3 regions of the Paenibacillus sp. FSL R5-0914 genome follow, and region 2 is predicted to be linked to each of the others. Evidence: predicted binding sites of a transcription regulator. Region 2 holds the regulator's gene; each other region holds the start of a gene.
What was found. The regulator Rex, encoded in region 2, represses fermentation and respiration genes when NADH is low (regulators of the CRP and FNR family bind a similar motif). The targets are predictions, from matches to a motif close to TTGTGAAATATTTCACAA.

Region 1 (5,717 bases), on a different contig from region 2:
TATTATATTAATTACTTGGAGGGATGATCTATGAATCTGTTTCAGATGGGATCAAAGCCGCTTGGGACCGAACGAATCACAGCATTTTTAGAGGATAATTATGTGAGTATCGGATATCCCGGAATAGGGGATTTGGAGAACATCAGTAAAGTGGAGCTCCGTGATCGGATGATTCATGCATACCAATACAGTGAGTTGGAGCTTACAGAACATATACAAGCCATTCAACTCTTCGTACATACGATGCAGGATGGCGATTATGTGCTGGTGTGTGATGGAGATTGGGTACATTTAGGTGATCTAGGCGATTATTTTTACAATGAATTATTTGACACGCCAGACATCGGTACATGCCATCGACGTGGTGTAACTTGGCTGAAAAGTCTTCCTATAACCGATCTAAACGCAGGGATAAAAGAGTTTCTTAGCAGTAGTGGAGTGGTCAAACAGTATAAGGGGCCGATGCCTAGTGCTCGTGTGGATCTGTGGATTACAGGTTCTTCTGATTCAGAGCAAGCGATGAGTAATCGAATGCATGTGGATGAAGAGACATTATCAATGGCGCTCGATATTTTGAAGGAAGCTCTTGTTAGTGAGAACGCCGAACGACGGGAACGAGCAGCGATTGCAATTCTTCAGTATGCTAAGTAGTGAAGAAAGATTTAAGCTCCACATCCTTAGTAAAAAAGCGTTCCATCCGAACTTCAAATATCGGATGAAACGCGCTTTGTTGTATCTATCGATATCTTCCAATAACCCTCAGATAAATTCAACGAATTCATTGACCGGTTTACGATAGCCACGTGGTCTGATTTTATGTTTCTTGTCTTTGCCGATAGTGATCAGCATAACCGGTACCATATGATCGGGTAGATTTAAAGTGGATTGAATCGCTTCCGGATCAAAGCCGATCATCGGGCAGGTATCCCATCCTTTATCTTTGGCAATCAGCATGAAGTGCATGGCAGAGAGTGAAGCATTCCGAATAGCCTCATCTCTTTGGAAAGCATCATTTCCTTTGTATGCATTGTTAATCGTTTCTATCTCTGCATCATAATCCTCTTGACTCATAGCCCCTAAAGCTTTAAGTCCTCCGAAGATTTCTGGGGCTTTCAGATAAGCATTCTTATCCCCGAGTACCACTATTACCGCTGAGGCGGAGTGGATTTTATATTGACCGTAAGCCGCTTTACGAATCTCATCTTTTAAATTCTCATCAGAAACCACTTTATAATTGGCATGTTGAAGATTATATGCAGATGGAGCCAATCTGGCGTAAGAGAACATTTCCTCTAGTTCATTCTGAGGGATCTTCACCCCTTCAACAAAATTCATAGCAGACCTGCGGGATTCAATCAAATCTGTAAAAGCGCTCATGAGTTATTCCTCCATATGTTATGTATTTGCTTGTTAATTATAAATAAGTGATATTTATAAATGAACTAACTATTAGTTACTAACTCAAAATAGCACAGTTAATTATATTCGTCAATGATTAAATTCACTTCATTTACATTCAGCTCTCTAAGTACTTTGGAATGTCGAAGAATAATTACTATGTTGTAAAATATTGGGATGTAAATTAGGATATTAGGATACGAAAAATTTAAATTGCTTTTATTAATGAAAGGGTGGGAATGTTGAACGATACTAGAGAGCAGTTGATAATTGACTTGCAAAGAATTGAAGAGAACGATTACGAGCTTAAAAGTGGGGAGCAATTAAGGGATTATGTGAAATTGATGCTTGAGTACATAGGAGATCCACAGCCGAAGCTACGAGATGACTTGATCTATTCCACCTTCTACAAATGGATTAACGAGAAACAATGGTTTAGTGATGCGGAGCTTCGTGAACTACTTTTGATTCTCCTTGATGAGCAGCATTTGTTCTATTACATTGGCAGCAAAGAAGATCAGGCTGTGTTCACAAGAACGTTTTCGGTACTGATCGTTGCGCTGATTCTTCAGCGGCATAGGGAACAGGCTTTTTTAGCTAGCGCAGAGTTTACAAATGTGAAGGAAGCGCTGATTAGATATTATGAGGAAGAACTGGATTTACGAGGATTTATGCCAGAAGAAGGCTGGGCACATGCTGCAGCCCATGGCGCAGATGCCTTGGATGAACTGGTACTCTGCTCGGAGAGTGATGCTGCAATAAGAGAAGAGGTTTTGGCAGTCATCCAAAGGATGCTTTACAACGATCAGCACATATTTAGCGACGAAGAAGATGAACGGATCGCTACGATTGTAGCTACAATGATAGATCATCATTTACTTCCACAACAATCTATTGTCGACTGGATTCGCAACTTGGAGCAATGTGGGGGGTGGCCGAGAAGCCGTGGCCAGTACGTTGCTCGTGTGAACACCAAAAATTTCGTTCGTTCTCTGTATTTTAGATTGCTACCATTAAAGAACAATCCGGCAATGGTCGAGGTTTTATTGAAAGCGGAGATGAATTTGAATGAATTTACACAATAAGCATTTAATCATCTATGCATGTATAAAAAATATCGAAAATTATGACTAATTTATTTTAATGTAATAAAAATCACAAAACTTTAGAAAAAATCAAAAACTTTGTGACATTTATAACTTGATAAGTGCTATAATAGAAATATGGCGTTATAAGTTTTTATTTTTTTATTACTATTAAGCAGCAAAGCTTATTTGCAGAGGAGATTCGGATATGTCAGAAACAATCACTCAAACACAACCTGAGCAAGAATCACCAAAATTAGCTGTCACTCAAGAACAAATGAATGTTCTAGAGCAGCTATTGAAGCCTGAAGTTCAGGAGTCGTTAACTGTCTTAGTGGAACAGTTGCCAAAATTAACAGAGCTTGTCGGCGTGCTCACAAAGTCATATGACTTTGTTCAAACTGTTGCTGCGGATGAAGTCTTGAAAAGTGATACGGTAAGTGCAATTAAAGAACTTGCTGAACCAGTGGTTCATTCGGCGAAGAATATGGCAGCTACAGTGATCGAAGCGCAAGATCGTGCGAATGAAAATAGCGATGTGATCGGTGTATTTGGTCTTATGAAGATGATGAAAGATCCACAAGCACAGAAGCTTTTCCGTTTCGTAAATGCTTATCTTCAAGTTGCCGGCGAACGCAGTCAACAGAAATAATATTTTTTATATCTCATTCGTAAGGACGGAGGAAACATCATGTCTAAACATATTGTCATTCTAGGAGCAGGTTATGGTGGTCTACTAAGCGCCTTAACTGTACGCAAGTACCTGAAGAAGGACGAAGCTAAAATTACAGTCGTTAATCAATATCCTACACATCAAATTATTACAGAATTGCATCGTCTTGCAGCGGGTAGTGTTGCAGAAGGTGCTGTTGCTATGCCATTAGCTAAGCTTTTTGCAGGTAAAGATATCGACCTGAAAATTGCAAAGGTGAATTCTTTTTCTGTTGAAAACAAACAAATTACACTATCTGATGGTGTGACATTGTCCTACGATGCTTTAGTTGTGGGTCTTGGAAGCACTACGGCTTATTTTGGCATTCCAGGTCTTGAGCAATACAGTATGGTTTTGAAATCGGCAGCAGATGCTAACAGAATTCATCGTCATATTGATGAGCGTATCCGTGAATATGCGAAGTCTAAAAATCCAGCGGATGCAAGCATCCTAATCGGTGGCGGTGGCTTAACAGGTGTTGAACTTGTTGGTGAAATCGCTGATGTGTTGCCAACACTCACTAAGAAATATGGCGTGGATCCTAAAGAAATTAAACTGATGCTGGTTGAAGCAGGCCCTAAGATTTTACCAGTATTGCCAGATGCATTGATCGAACGCGCAGTGGCAAGCTTAGAAAAACGTGGTGTTCAATTCTTGACAGGACTACCTGTTACGAATGTAGCGGATAATGTCATTGACTTGAAAGATGGTCAAAAAATTATTGCTAACACCTTCGTATGGACTGGTGGCGTACAAGGAAATCCACTGATTGGTGAGTCCGGTCTTGAAGTGAACCGTGGTCGTGCAACGGTAAATGAATTCTTGCAATCCACATCACACAAAGACGTATTCGTTGCTGGTGACAGCGCCGTTGTCTTTGCCGAAGATGGTCGTCCATATCCACCAACTGCACAAATCGCTTGGCAAATGGGCGAATTGATCGGGTACAATCTTTATGCATACTTGAAGGATAAATCATTTGAATCCTTTAGTCCGATCAACTCAGGTACGCTTGCGAGCTTAGGTCGTAAAGACGGTGTAGCCATTGTTGGTGCTAGCTCAACTCCGCTAAAAGGATTACCTGCAACCTTGATGAAGGAAGCAAGTAATATTCGTTACTTGTCCCACATTAAAGGATTGTTTAGCTTAGCTTATTAATTGTATTATTGGAAAACCTGCTCTAATTTGAGCAGGTTTTTTTGTTGATCTCTAGTGGTTTCTACCATGAATTGTTAATGATTGTCCTAGTACGTAGTATTCATTTTTGATATACTATATTGGCTAATATTAACAGGGGAAAATAGGGGAGGATTACGTGATGTTATTCCGACAAAACGATGTCATTCTGTTTCAAGGCGACAGTATAACGGATTGGGGTCGTAATTATGATGATGCTTCATCGCTTGGTGTAGGTTATGCATTGATGGTCGCCGCTCGTCTGGGGCATTTATATCCTGAGAAGAATCTTACGTTCTATAATCGTGGAATTAGCGGCAACCGTGCAGTAGATTTGCAGGAACGCTGGGAGAAGGATTGCCTGAATCTGAAGCCGACTTGGGTGTCCATATATATTGGGATAAATGACACTTGGCGCCGCTTTGATTCTGGTCAGGAAACAACGCCTGAACAATTTGAAGCTGCGTATCGTGACCTGATCGAACGCACGCAGCATTCGCTGGCTGCTAATTTAGTCTTAATCGAGCCATTTGTGTTGCCTGTCCCAGAAGATCGTAGAACTTGGCGCCAGGATTTGGACCCTAAAATTCACATTGTTCGTGAATTGGCACGTGAATATGGTGCATTACTTGTTCCGTTGGATGGCCTGTTTGCTGCGGCATCCGTGAAAGCAGAGCCTGCTTATTGGGCTCCGGATGGAGTACATCCATCACCTGCGGGCCATGCACTTATTGCAGAGGCTTGGCTTAAGACGGTTAGCGCAATTCAAGCTTAATCGTCTGATCCTATCACTACATATTTACTTGATTCTATAAGACTAGAACCACTCATTGAAGGAGCAGGTTGTAGTCTTTTTTTAAAATATAAGAATTTATATGCTCCATGCTATAAATTATCCTTATATTTCTCGCTTAAACATTTCGGAAAGTCGATTTCTTTAAATTTATGGACGCTGTTATAATTAGGTTATGTTTCTTTTCTTGGAGGTGGTTCGCATTAGGAAATTACTATGGGTTGTACCCTTGTTCTTGGTTGCTCTTTTAAGCGGGTGTAAGAATGATGTGGGCTTCATCAATGCAAGGTGGATCGCCGGAGTGTCTTTAACTCCTGTAACAACTAGTGATCAGAACCAAGTTGATCGACCCGAACATTTTGAGACCCTAATACTGAAGGACTCCGCTCTGATTAAGGCGCTTTCGGAGGCTATGAACAAGAGCGATAAATTATTGGGAGAGCTGGATTGGGCTCCTGAATTTAAAATGAAGCTTGTTTATGGTGATGGCTACTCGAAGGATTATTACATAGCAATAGGTGATGAACCCGGCTATAAAGGAGTATTTACTACA
Region 2 (5,717 bases):
ACTGACGATATAAAAAGAATCCTCCGAATAATAGCATAGCCGACAGTAGAGACGTTATCAGTACAGGTACAAGACGTAATTTCAAGAAACGTCCTCCTCTCAAAGATGAAAAAATGTAAACAGAATGATCCAAAGTCATAGCTGCTAAGAGCTCATCAGAGCCTGACGTTCTACTAACACTGTTCTAATTACAAACAGTAGTATATCACAGGTGTATATACTATATTGAAAAAAAGTGTGAAGATATTTAAAATTTTATTTTTTAATTCTTTCCATTTTATTAAATTTATTGATTTAATTCGACAAAAAAAAGGGCTGTTACTCTTAACTAACAGACCTTTTTTCGTATGAATCTTTAAATACCAATACATAAAAACTACTCTTATAGTATATCACAATTCGTGTACTTATAGTATATCAAATAATATGTCATTTAAAAAACAAGCGAACCATAAATGGTCCGCTTGTTTCTCCTATAATGCTTTTGTTTAATTTAGCGGCTAGGTAAACTGTAACCTTCACCCATTCGAGCCCCATCTGAGAACCGATAAAATTGATAATAATATCGACCGCTTTGTTTATAAAAAAGCTGCCAAGCATACTCCCCGTTATATACTCCTGGCAACAACCGCTCAATGCTGATGTCCGGAAGATCGGCTTTTATAAGGCTACGCATTTTCGCTTCAGAGGTCCCTTTACTTAGTTCTTCAGCATATACTGCGTCGGTTCCTTCAGCAAACTTCCCGTCTACAGTAAAACGTACCCAAACCATCAACTCGGTCCCGGCTTCATTCTTCCCTGTTAAGACCCAGTACACCGCATTATCATCCCACACGGATTTCTGCGCTTTGGTTACCTCTGTCAGACCAGCACTGGTTTTAGCGACATCCTTAGCGATATCTCGCTCGTTCCATTGATCTTTCATAATATAAGCATAGAACTGGATAAGTCCGAACAGAAGGAGCAGAATCAGAACTGACCCCAGGAGGATCCATTTTTTCCTTTTCTTCAAGGTACAGCTCCCTTTCTAGTAATATATCTTTTTTGATTATATAACACACCTGTGTGTTTATCCAAAGTTTCATATCCAATTCAATGATCTAATTATCAGAAACACAAAAGGCTGTAACTTTGCAATCGCAGAAAGTCACAGCCTTTCAGTTATTCGTTATGATCTTAGACTATCGTTTAAGCAGTCCATCAAATGATTCTTGCGCCTTACGACGGATTGCTTCCTCATCTAGCGTTATACATTCTCCATGTTTTACAACCTGTTTACCATTCACCCATACATGCTCAACGTCCTTGGCGCTGGCAGAGTATACAGCATGAGACAACAGATCTGTGTGTGGTAGCAAATGCGGCTGGTCTATATCAATCGCGATAAAGTCCGCTTTCATGCCAACAGCGAGTCTACCCACATCATTTAAAAAGATAGACTTTGCGCCATACTCTGTAGCTATACGCAGCGCTTCCGGAGCTGGGACAGCCGTCGGATCACCACTTACACCTTTATGGATGAGGGCTGCAAGACGCATCTCTTCAAACATATCCAGGTTATTATTGCTTGCCGCACCATCTGTACCCAGTGACACCTTCACACCAGCCTTTAGAAGATCCGTAACCCGAGCCACTCCACTAGCCAGTTTCAGATTACTTCCTGGGTTATGAGACACGCCTACATCATGACGAGCCAGTATCTCGATCTCTTCATCATTCAAATGAACGCCATGTGCAACAATAGACGGACGTGTGAACATTCCAAGCTTCTCTAAATGCGCTACAGGCCGAAGTCCGTAATCCACCACATTCTGCTCCACTTCGCGTTTGGTCTCGGACATATGGGTATGCATCGGTAAATCCAAATCATGTGCCGCTTGTACAAACTTAACAAAGAAGTCCGGTGGGCAAGTATATGGGGCGTGTGGCGAGATCATCGTCGTAATTCTACCATCAGCCTTACCATGCCAATTTCGTGCAAAAGAAATCGCTTCCGCAAGCTTGTGATTTTGTACTTCCTCTGGGCATAATCCGATTACGCCTCTCATCAGTACGGAACGGATGCCTGATAATTCGACTACCTCTGCTACTCGATCCATATGATCATACATATCCAAGAAGGTTGTAGTACCACCTTTTAGCATTTCCAGTACCGACAAGGAGGTTCCCCAGTATACATCTTCTCCAGTGAATTTCGCTTCCATCGGCCACATCTTCTCTTGAAGCCACACCTGAAGTGCTAAATCATCTCCATAACCACGAAGCAATGACATTGCGGCATGGCCATGTGTGTTTACCAGACCTGGCATAAACAGCAGACGACTGCCATCAACAACTTGCACATCATCTTCCATTAAAGGTTCTTCTTTTCCTATGTAAGTGATCAAATCATCTTCAATAGTCATATATCCGCTCAGAACCGGCTCATCCGTTCCCGGAATAAGAAAACGCCCGCCCTTAATAATCGTTTTACTGCTCTTCATTTCCGCTTTCTTCCTTTCCGTCTTTCAAATAATAAGCAAGGCTTTGCAAATCCGTTGTAAAATCGGCAGCATGAACACGGATATTCGATGGTGTTTTTAGAATCACTGGTGCAAAATTCAAAATCGCCTCAATGCCAGACTCAATGAGAATATCTGCTACATTCTGCGCTTCTGAATCAGGCACAGTAATTATCCCAATTCGAATACCTTGCTCACGAACCGTCTGACCAAGCTCCTCCATCGGTTGAACGGTAAGAGAGTTGATTTTCCGCCCTACCTTAGGTGCATAGGAGTCAAATATAGCGGTAATCTTCATAGTATCTTTCAGATAAGCATTGTAATTAGATAATGCATGTCCAAGGTTACCAGCACCTACTAAAGCCACATTCAATTGTTGATCCAGCTTCAGAATATGACGGATTTTTTCAATAAGATAAGTTACGTCATACCCGATACCTTTTCTACCAAAGTCTCCAAAATAAGCTAAATCTTTACGAATTTGAGCAGGATTTAAATCAAGTTTTTGTCCTAGTTCTTGTGAGGAAACGGTTAATATTTCACGTTTCTGGAGATCATTCAAGAAACGCAAGTACACAGGAAGTCTGCGAACAACGGCTTCTGATATTTTATCCGATTTCATAATTTACCTCCTAATTTAAGTGATATTCTGTTCAAATCCTATCGAAATATCTGCACCTCGTCTCAAGGAAGAGCGGTATTCTTATACCGCCCTTCCTTGTAGAGTGATTAATAAGATCGATGACGTTCTTTTCAAGAAACGCCTCCGTCTTCCAACCACTCCGCTATACGAGGAACCATTTGATCCGTAAGCATATGCTCCATTTTCGGGCCAGGCAACGAATAGAGGAAATACTTCCCATAGTGAGATTCTATCACCCTTGTGTCATACACAATAACAATACCCCGATCTTGCGCTGTCCGTACCAGCCTCCCAAATCCTTGCTTGAAGCGAATAACCGCCTGAGGAACAGACAACTTCATGAACGGATTCTTTTTCTGGGCTTGTAATAACTCAGACTTCGCTTCCGCTAGAGGGTGGTTTGGCGGTTGAAATGGGAGCCTCACGATGGCCAAGCATGTTAATGCTTCACCTGGAATATCTACACCCTCCCAAAAGCTGCTTGTTCCTAATAGTACAGAAGCTGCACTGTCCTGAAAACGGCGGATCAGCTTGCTACGGCTGCCCCCCTCCACGCCTTGACCTAGCACCGTGATCTCTTGTGAGGCTAGAGCCTCTTTCAGAGGATCGTAAACCTGGCGTAGCATCTTGTAAGAAGTAAACAGGACAAGCATCCGCCCACGTGTTGTAATAGCTGCTTCTGCTAGTGACTGTACGAGTGTATCGACAAATCGGGCATCGCCTACACTCCCCTTCACACTAGGGAAATCCCGCGGAATAACTAACAGCGCCTGCTCCCGATACTTAAAGGGAGAAGGCAGGAGTGATGTCATCAGACGCCCCTCTTCCGCAGCTTCATTAAGTCCGAGATTATCAATCATAAACTGGAAAGATTTATCCACAGAGAGTGTCGCCGAAGTTAGTACGATACTTTTCTTCTTGTCGAAAAACAGCTCCTTAAGCTGAGTACTAACATCAACAGGAACGGCATACAGCTGTAGCGATTTACTGCGATAATTTCCATTCGCCTCCAGCCAATATACTACATTCTCATCATTTAATCCCATAAAAAACCGTACTTGCTCACGTATAGAAGCTAAATCCTTAAATAAGCCGCTAATATCGGTAACTAGACTATCTGAGGAAGATTGACCTTCTTGATCTCGCATCTCATTAAGCATTTTATCACCTTTACGGATAATTTCGCTTAATGTCAGATTCATAGTATTCTCTAAAGCAACCAATTCATCCCAATCATTCGGTTTACGGGTAGGAAGTAGCCGCATGACTAACTGGCCGGCTTCTCCCGCCGCTGCATCGCTACGTTCCGGCAAGAGGCTGAATAGTTTATCACTAAGCAGATCCCAGGTTTCTTTTACGGTAAGCAGGTCCGGATAGATTCTATCGATCACTCCGCTCCATTCAGAAGCTTCCTCACTGCCTGATGACTGAAGCATTTGGCGAAGTGTAGGAAGTTGGCCATTTCGACTATCCTTATAAAGACGCGATAATGTATGTGCCACCGTGAAATGCTTCATATGCATGCCTAAATGCTTGCCAGCCACGTCCTCCAGATGATGGGCCTCATCTATTACAAGATGTTCATAAGCGGGAAGTAGTTGATGCCCAGCCTTAACATCTGCGAAAAGCTTAGAGTGGTTCGTAATGACCACGTCTGCAATACCAGCTTCATGCTTAGCCCGATGATAATAACACTTACGGAACCAAGGACACGAGCGACCCAGACAAGAATCGGTATCGCTTGCCACCGTCTCCCAAAAATCTCCGCCACGTCCACTTAGATTGAGCTCTTCGTCATCTCCTGATTCACTTTGTGTCAGCCAAACGATCATCTGAGCCGCAGTAAGCGCATCTTCCCTCGGACTTATAAAGTCTTTTTTATTAATTTTATGTTCGAACTTACGAAGACACAAATAATGCCCTCTGCCCTTAAAAATTGCAGCTTTAAATGGAAAAGGAACTACCTGCGTTAACAAAGGAATATCACGCTCACGCAATTGATCCTGCAGATTAATAGTATGAGTGCTGACCATGACTTTTTCATTAGTTCGTACGCTTTGGTATATGGCAGGCAATAAATAACCAAGGGATTTACCGGTTCCTGTCCCTGCTTCGATCAATAGATGCTTGTCTTCGGCAAGTGCCGTCATCACCTCATTGATCATAATATCCTGAGCTTCTCGGCTTTCATACTGTGGCAAAGTTTCTTTAAGTCGTTTCGTTACTTCATCCATATAATCTGTAAAAGATAAATTGTGTAGTGGATTCTCAGCATGCTCGTCTCGAGGTGGAGCTAATTCATTCCAGTCTCCTACAGCAAGCGCTAATTGACGATAGAAAGTCAGATCACCTTCGGGCTGAAGCGTCTCCGCTTCCCGTTCACGCAGCAGACCATCAAAATACCAACCCAGATCACTATCCTCTTCCGTAAACAGCTCACAGAGTCTCTGAATCGTCAGCAGAGGCAAATCGTAGAGCTCCTCCAGACATTTCAGCAATACAAGAGCAGTTGCGAGTGCATCACTGTCTGCCTGATGCGGACGATCATGCGTCACTCCAAAATGTGCACTAAC
Region 3 (5,717 bases), 290 kb from region 2:
TTCACTTGTCTCACCACCGTTCCCATCTCTGCCTGTGTTGTTGTGACAGTACTTGTTATATACGCCTCCAACCGATCATACCTTTTCATATGTGTTAATCCTAATATTACATGCAGCTTGTTCATAAACTCATGCGCCTGGGCACGCAATGCCTCAGCATATAAGGAGATGCCAGATAACCTTTCCATAAGTATGCTGATCTCCGTCTTATCACGGAATGTGGCAATTGCACCTTCTACAGCTCCCTTTACATGAATGGGAACCACGTTTGCCAGTAACGTAACACCGCTATGCTCCACCTCCAAGTCCTGGCTGGCTTCACCGGTTTTGAGCACTGTATTCATCCGCAGTGATGGCCAAAAGCTCTCTACCGACTGGTTCAAGGGATCATCCTGCATGCCAATGGCTGCAAGCAAACGCCTGGCTTCTGTATTAATCAAAGTAATACGTGAATCTTTATCAACGGCAATGACTCCCTCCCTAACTGACTGTAGCATGGAGTTGCGCTCTTCCAAAAGCTTAGCAATAGCGGCCGGTTCCATGCCAAACATCATTTTTTTGATAACACGTGCCAGCAGAAATGCTCCCGCAGCCCCTATTAGACTGCCTATAAGCAATCCCCAATAAAGGATTCCCACGTTCTCTCTTATGGCAAGTCTGATGTTTCCCAGAGATATCCCTACTGCCACCGCTCCTAATTGTTTCCCGCTTGCAGAGAAGACAGGTGAAAACGCTCTTACAGATGGGCCCAAAGAACCCTCGGCTTCCGAGATACTTTCCCGCCCCTGCAAGACTGCAGCTTCATCGCCACCGATAAAATGCTTACCAATTTTGTCCTTGTCCGGATGGGAATATCGGATTGCATTCATATCCATGACCACAACAAATTCCACATTGTTCAACAATCGGATTTCCTCAGTGTAGCTTTGCAATTCAGACGAGCTGCGTGATTTGTTTAACGCTTCAATAATTAGAGGGTTACGCGATAACGTACGGGAAATGATCACAGCCTTTTGTTCCAACGAGGATTTTGTTTGTGAGGAAACCTTTATACTAAATAGCACATAGACCACTAGCAGCATTATGATAAGAACTGCACCAATCATCAAAGTAATTGTAGTTTGCAGCCGAAGTGTATGTTTGCCAATTTTCATCAGCTGTCCCTCCGGAAATTTTTCTTCATTCTAACGTATACGTGCAAGGATCGCTATGACCTTATACGCTACACCGTCATAATAACACAACAAACGCATGGCTAAGATGAGCCCAAGCGTTTGTTTGTCTAACCGAAAAGAGACAGGGGGGATAACTTATTGAGCTTTTACGAAATCAGCGGATTTCATACCCGTTTGGCGGCCGAAAATAATAATTTCCGCAACAGAGTTACCACCGATCCGATTTTGACCATGCAAGCCTCCGGTAACTTCGCCTGCTGCAAAAAGGCCTGGAATCGGTTGTCCATCTTTATTTAAAACTTCTGTGTTGGTGTTGATTTTCACGCCCCCCATCGTGTAGTGAATTCCAGGGCCGATTTTAATTGCATAATATGGCGCGCCGGACAAGTCATTGTCCATTCCGGTCGTTCTACCGAAGTCGGCATCCTGTTTATTCGTCACCGCGCTGTTCCATGTGTCCAGTGCAGTTTTCAACTGATCTGCTGGTACGTCCATTTCTTTTGCCAAAGCCTCGATCGAATCTCCTTGGATAACGAAGCCCATTTTTTCATATTGTTCAATCGCTTTAGCGCGAGATTTTACGCCGGAATCAAATACAAGAAACGCAGATTTCTCAGGAAGCTTATTGATTGCAGCGGTGACATTATCTCGGGTATCCAGTTCGTTTGTGAAACGTTTGCCTACACTTGAAACCAGGATCGCTCCTTCCCCACGAACAGCCTCCCCAATGAGATAGGATTTTTCCTGCTGCACAGTCGGGTGAACTTGGATTTGATACATATCGACTGTGGTACCGCCGAGCTTCTCAATCATCTTGATACCGTCACCGGTGCTGCCCGGCTGGTTGGTGGTAACGTACCCCTCCAAATCAGATCTGACTCCTGAAATCATGTCTAAATTGGCGCCGAAACCGCCGGTTGTCACCACGACAGCAGACGCTGTAATCGTTTTCTCTTCCGTTTGGTCAAAGATAACTTTGACGCCATTGACCTTACCGTCTTTTTCGGTAATTTCCTTGACATTGGCGTTCACAAAAAGGGGAATGCCTTGTTCTTGTACGTTTTTCACCAAGCCTTTGACAAGGTATTGTCCTACTGCAGAGCCATCTTCAGGACGGTGTGTGCGTTTTTCGTTCATCCCGCCTGTAATCGTGATATTATTCAATCTAATCCCGATAGAATCCAGCCAATCAATCGCACTTGCGGAATTGTCTACGAAGAAACGAAGCATCTCTTTATCGTTCGTATCATGGCCACCTTTTAAGGACTCTTCATAAAACAGATCATTGCTGTCTTCAATGCCTTGCTCTTTTTGGAATTTCGTTTCAGAAGCATTCATTCCCGAAGATGATTTTGTTGTATTTCCGCCGGCAACCGGCATTTTTTCAAAAATAACCGGGTTCATACCTTTTGCTCTCGCCTCAAGTGCAGCAGACATTCCGGCACCGCCTGCACCAATAATGATGATGTCATATTTATCTTTTAGTTGATCGTACGGTGTATAGCTAGCTTTGGATGCTCCCGAAACGGCTTCAGTTTCCTTTGTCTCGTTGATCTTGCTGGTGTTCTTGCTGGTGTTCTTGTTCCCGTTTCCATTGCTGCTGTTGCTGTTGCCACATCCTGTGATAACAAGCATGACTGAGAGAACGAGAATAAGAGCAGTGGTTACTTTTTTATTCATGTTATAGCTTTGCCCCCTTGTGAATATTTTTACAATCAGCTTAACGGCAAAGGGCCTGCTCTTGAAAGTTTATGTAACTAAAAAAAACGTTTTGTAACTAAATTAATCACTGCAATGTGTACGAAAGACCACCGGTTAGGGGCATGGCTCAAAAAAAGAAGAGCCTTTAGGCTCTCCTTCGTTTACAAGATCGCTTTCATCCGATTGTTTCTTGGATTATGCTCTACTTCCGCAAGACCCAATTCTTCGAGCAACGGTGGGATATACATTCCGAATCGCCCCCGAAGTCCCTTCTTTAATCCATACCAACCGCCGACAGGGTTTTCAGGTGAACGCCCCCATGCTTCAACGGTACCTTCTTTTGCTGGTTTTTGCTCATCAGCACTTCCTAACTCCATCCAATCACCATTTTGTATAAGCATGGCGTGTAGATCTTCAATACAGCGGTAGTCATAATGCAAAACCGTTTTCCCTACAGTGCAAACTATAATTTCTTTACCGTCTTTTTCGACCTTGTACATTTCATACTCGGATGTTTGCGGTGGTGTCTTTAACTTCCAAGGATTTTCCTTGGTTCCTGTAGCTGTCGTCATATTTTCAACTCCCAAAGTAACTCACAAAATTAGTAAGTTCTACTGATTTTATTATATTTGCATCACCTTACTATACTTCATTACCTTTATTCGTCCTACTCAGTATAAGAAAGCTTGCACTATCATTCCAAACTACTCAACTCCACCACATCTCCACTAGTGGCCTTCACAGCATAATTACAATCTAACTTCCCGCACAGCACATACTTCTTCTGCCCAGGATCATACACATAGACGGGTGTTAATTCGAACCATCCCTTGAGCTTGTCATAAGCTTCGTCATGGCTTACAGAAATCCCCTCTTCGCTCTTGAACTCATCAAATATATCGAGCATTGGCTTGTTATCCATATAATTTATAACCTTATAATTCTGCACATCGATGAACAGGAGGATCTTACGCTGGAATATACGATTACTTGGCGCCTTCATCCTCAGTGTTGCCTGAATATGTCCTCTTTCCCGTTGAAAAGTCTTCAACATCCATTCTCCGGATTCATCCGGAAAGAGCTGGCTTAAACCAGCTTCGACTGCGGCTATACATTCGGCTTGTTCTGCGTCTGTGATAGGAAATGAGTCCGGATGCGGCTCACTAGCTATTGCCTGCTCAATGGAAACTACCTCAAGTAGGCGTATCTCCGTCCTTTCGAACGGCTCCAGCTCCGTATTCTGTTGCTCCCAATGTATTACTTGATCAATACTCAGTCGTGCTCTCGTACCTGATATAAACTCAAATGGGATGGTGGTTGTTCCGTCATTTGAAATGTAGATTTCTTCTATCCCATAGATCGGCAGGAGTTGCTTCGTCTCGTACACCGGATATTCTATAAGCTGTAGTTGTTTCCTCGCCTGTGGCTCTATCGTTTGAAGTGTGAGAGTATAGTTCTCTTTGTGCACAAGGGAGCTGGAAGGAAACTGGCCATATACACTGTAAAAAACAAGCCTGCCTTCCGCATCGAAGCGAAGCTCGATCCGTCCACCAGGAGTGACTGGTATGCTACCTATTTTTTCAATAAAATGATATTCTCCAATCTGTTCCTTCTCTAAGTGGAATTGTTTACCGTATACAATCCTTGCCTCATCTTCAATCCACCGGATGACTCCGTTAAAATCTATATTTTGGAATGGTGTCCCATTCGCATAAGATATCCCGCCAACAAAAATCACACTTTTATAGTTGCGGGATTGTAGGTCAATCGTGATGACGGCAGTTCCTTCCGGATTGTAATCGCCCTTCCATTCCTTCATATGTGCAGGAAACCATTCCATACTAAGAAAATAGTTGGTCTCTCCCAGTATCGTAACGTCGCGATAAATTTCATGAGATTGTAAGTAGTAGTTGTCCAATCCATATTTTTGCTGTGTAGCATCAAGCAGTTCTTTGATTCGAATATCCATCATAGTGCACCCCATAAAATTGATGCCTACATCATACCATTACTTAGTGTTGATTACGAAGCGCAGCAGCGAATATTCGAGTCGATTGTTACTTATTAAATAGTAAAATCTTCTGAATATTCTACATGCTCATGCAATGGGCTTTGCTGATGTTCAGAAAATGATCAGTAGCTTGGGTTTTAATAATGCAGAGTGTAATAATATTTTGCACAACCTTCACCAGAATTCTATACGTGAATAATGACCAAAAATTTTTATTGGAGGTAAATCATCATGAATGACATCATCGATGGAAATGCGGCGTTAATACAATTTTTCCCACTTCCAGCGCATCTTTATAGTAAGGATATTGCTTGTATTGTAACTGTTGCTTATGCAGAAGAGCAGGGACCAAATTTAACGGGCCTCATAAATGCTCTATACTCCAAGGGATATATAAACCTTGATCACCTACTAAATTCCACATGGAAAAAACTATACCAAGTTCCGAGGTTGGGACACAAAAGACTGATGCTTCTACTTAATTTACTAGAACGAATTTCTGCAGATCCCAAAACCATAGAAAACCATACAATTGTCCCTCGTGTTACAATGCAGAGTAAAAAGGATATTAAAGAATTAACTTTAAAGAGGATTATAAAGAAGTATAACGAAACATCTGTGGTGGTATTAAGTGAAGCTTCCGAAAAAGAAGCTCGGATAAAGAAAATTAAAGATAGACTCCGTGAAATGGGGTTGATCATATAACAAAACCCCGCCAGTATAATGTAGTGCACTCTTTAAATTGGGAGGGTTAAATGAGAGAAGGAGCAATAGAGGTACATTCTTTTACTTACCTTCCATTGCTCCTAATTACATATTTTTTCAATCTT

Region 1: MKX60_RS16890 (DUF1641 domain-containing protein) is a predicted target of Rex. The motif match lies at 2,542-2,559, and genes of this name have one in related genera.
Region 3: MKX60_RS14870 (flavocytochrome c) is a predicted target of Rex. The motif match lies at 2,873-2,890, and genes of this name have one in related genera.

The regions. Positions count from the first base shown of each region.
Region 1 is NZ_JBBORH010000002.1:189,541-195,257, forward strand. Features, by position in the region: gene MKX60_RS16875 (hypothetical protein) at 31-651, shown strand; gene MKX60_RS16880 (nitroreductase family protein) at 760-1,377, opposite strand; gene MKX60_RS16885 (DUF2785 domain-containing protein) at 1,641-2,483, shown strand; gene MKX60_RS16890 (DUF1641 domain-containing protein) at 2,692-3,135, shown strand; gene MKX60_RS16895 (NAD(P)/FAD-dependent oxidoreductase) at 3,175-4,353, shown strand; gene MKX60_RS16900 (SGNH/GDSL hydrolase family protein) at 4,514-5,146, shown strand; gene MKX60_RS16905 (hypothetical protein) at 5,466-5,717, shown strand, end outside.
Region 2 is NZ_JBBORH010000001.1:3,070,031-3,075,747, reverse strand. Features, by position in the region: gene MKX60_RS13620 (hypothetical protein) at 1-85, opposite strand, end outside; gene MKX60_RS13615 (cell wall elongation regulator TseB-like domain-containing protein) at 494-1,012, opposite strand; gene MKX60_RS13610 (amidohydrolase) at 1,182-2,483, opposite strand; gene MKX60_RS13605 (redox-sensing transcriptional repressor Rex) at 2,470-3,123, opposite strand; gene dinG (ATP-dependent DNA helicase DinG) at 3,255-5,717, opposite strand, start outside.
Region 3 is NZ_JBBORH010000001.1:3,362,660-3,368,376, reverse strand. Features, by position in the region: gene dcuS (DcuS/MalK family sensor histidine kinase) at 1-1,154, opposite strand, end outside; gene MKX60_RS14870 (flavocytochrome c) at 1,311-2,855, opposite strand; gene MKX60_RS14865 (DUF6855 family protein) at 3,038-3,448, opposite strand; gene MKX60_RS14860 (hypothetical protein) at 3,571-4,848, opposite strand; gene MKX60_RS14855 (hypothetical protein) at 5,119-5,592, shown strand.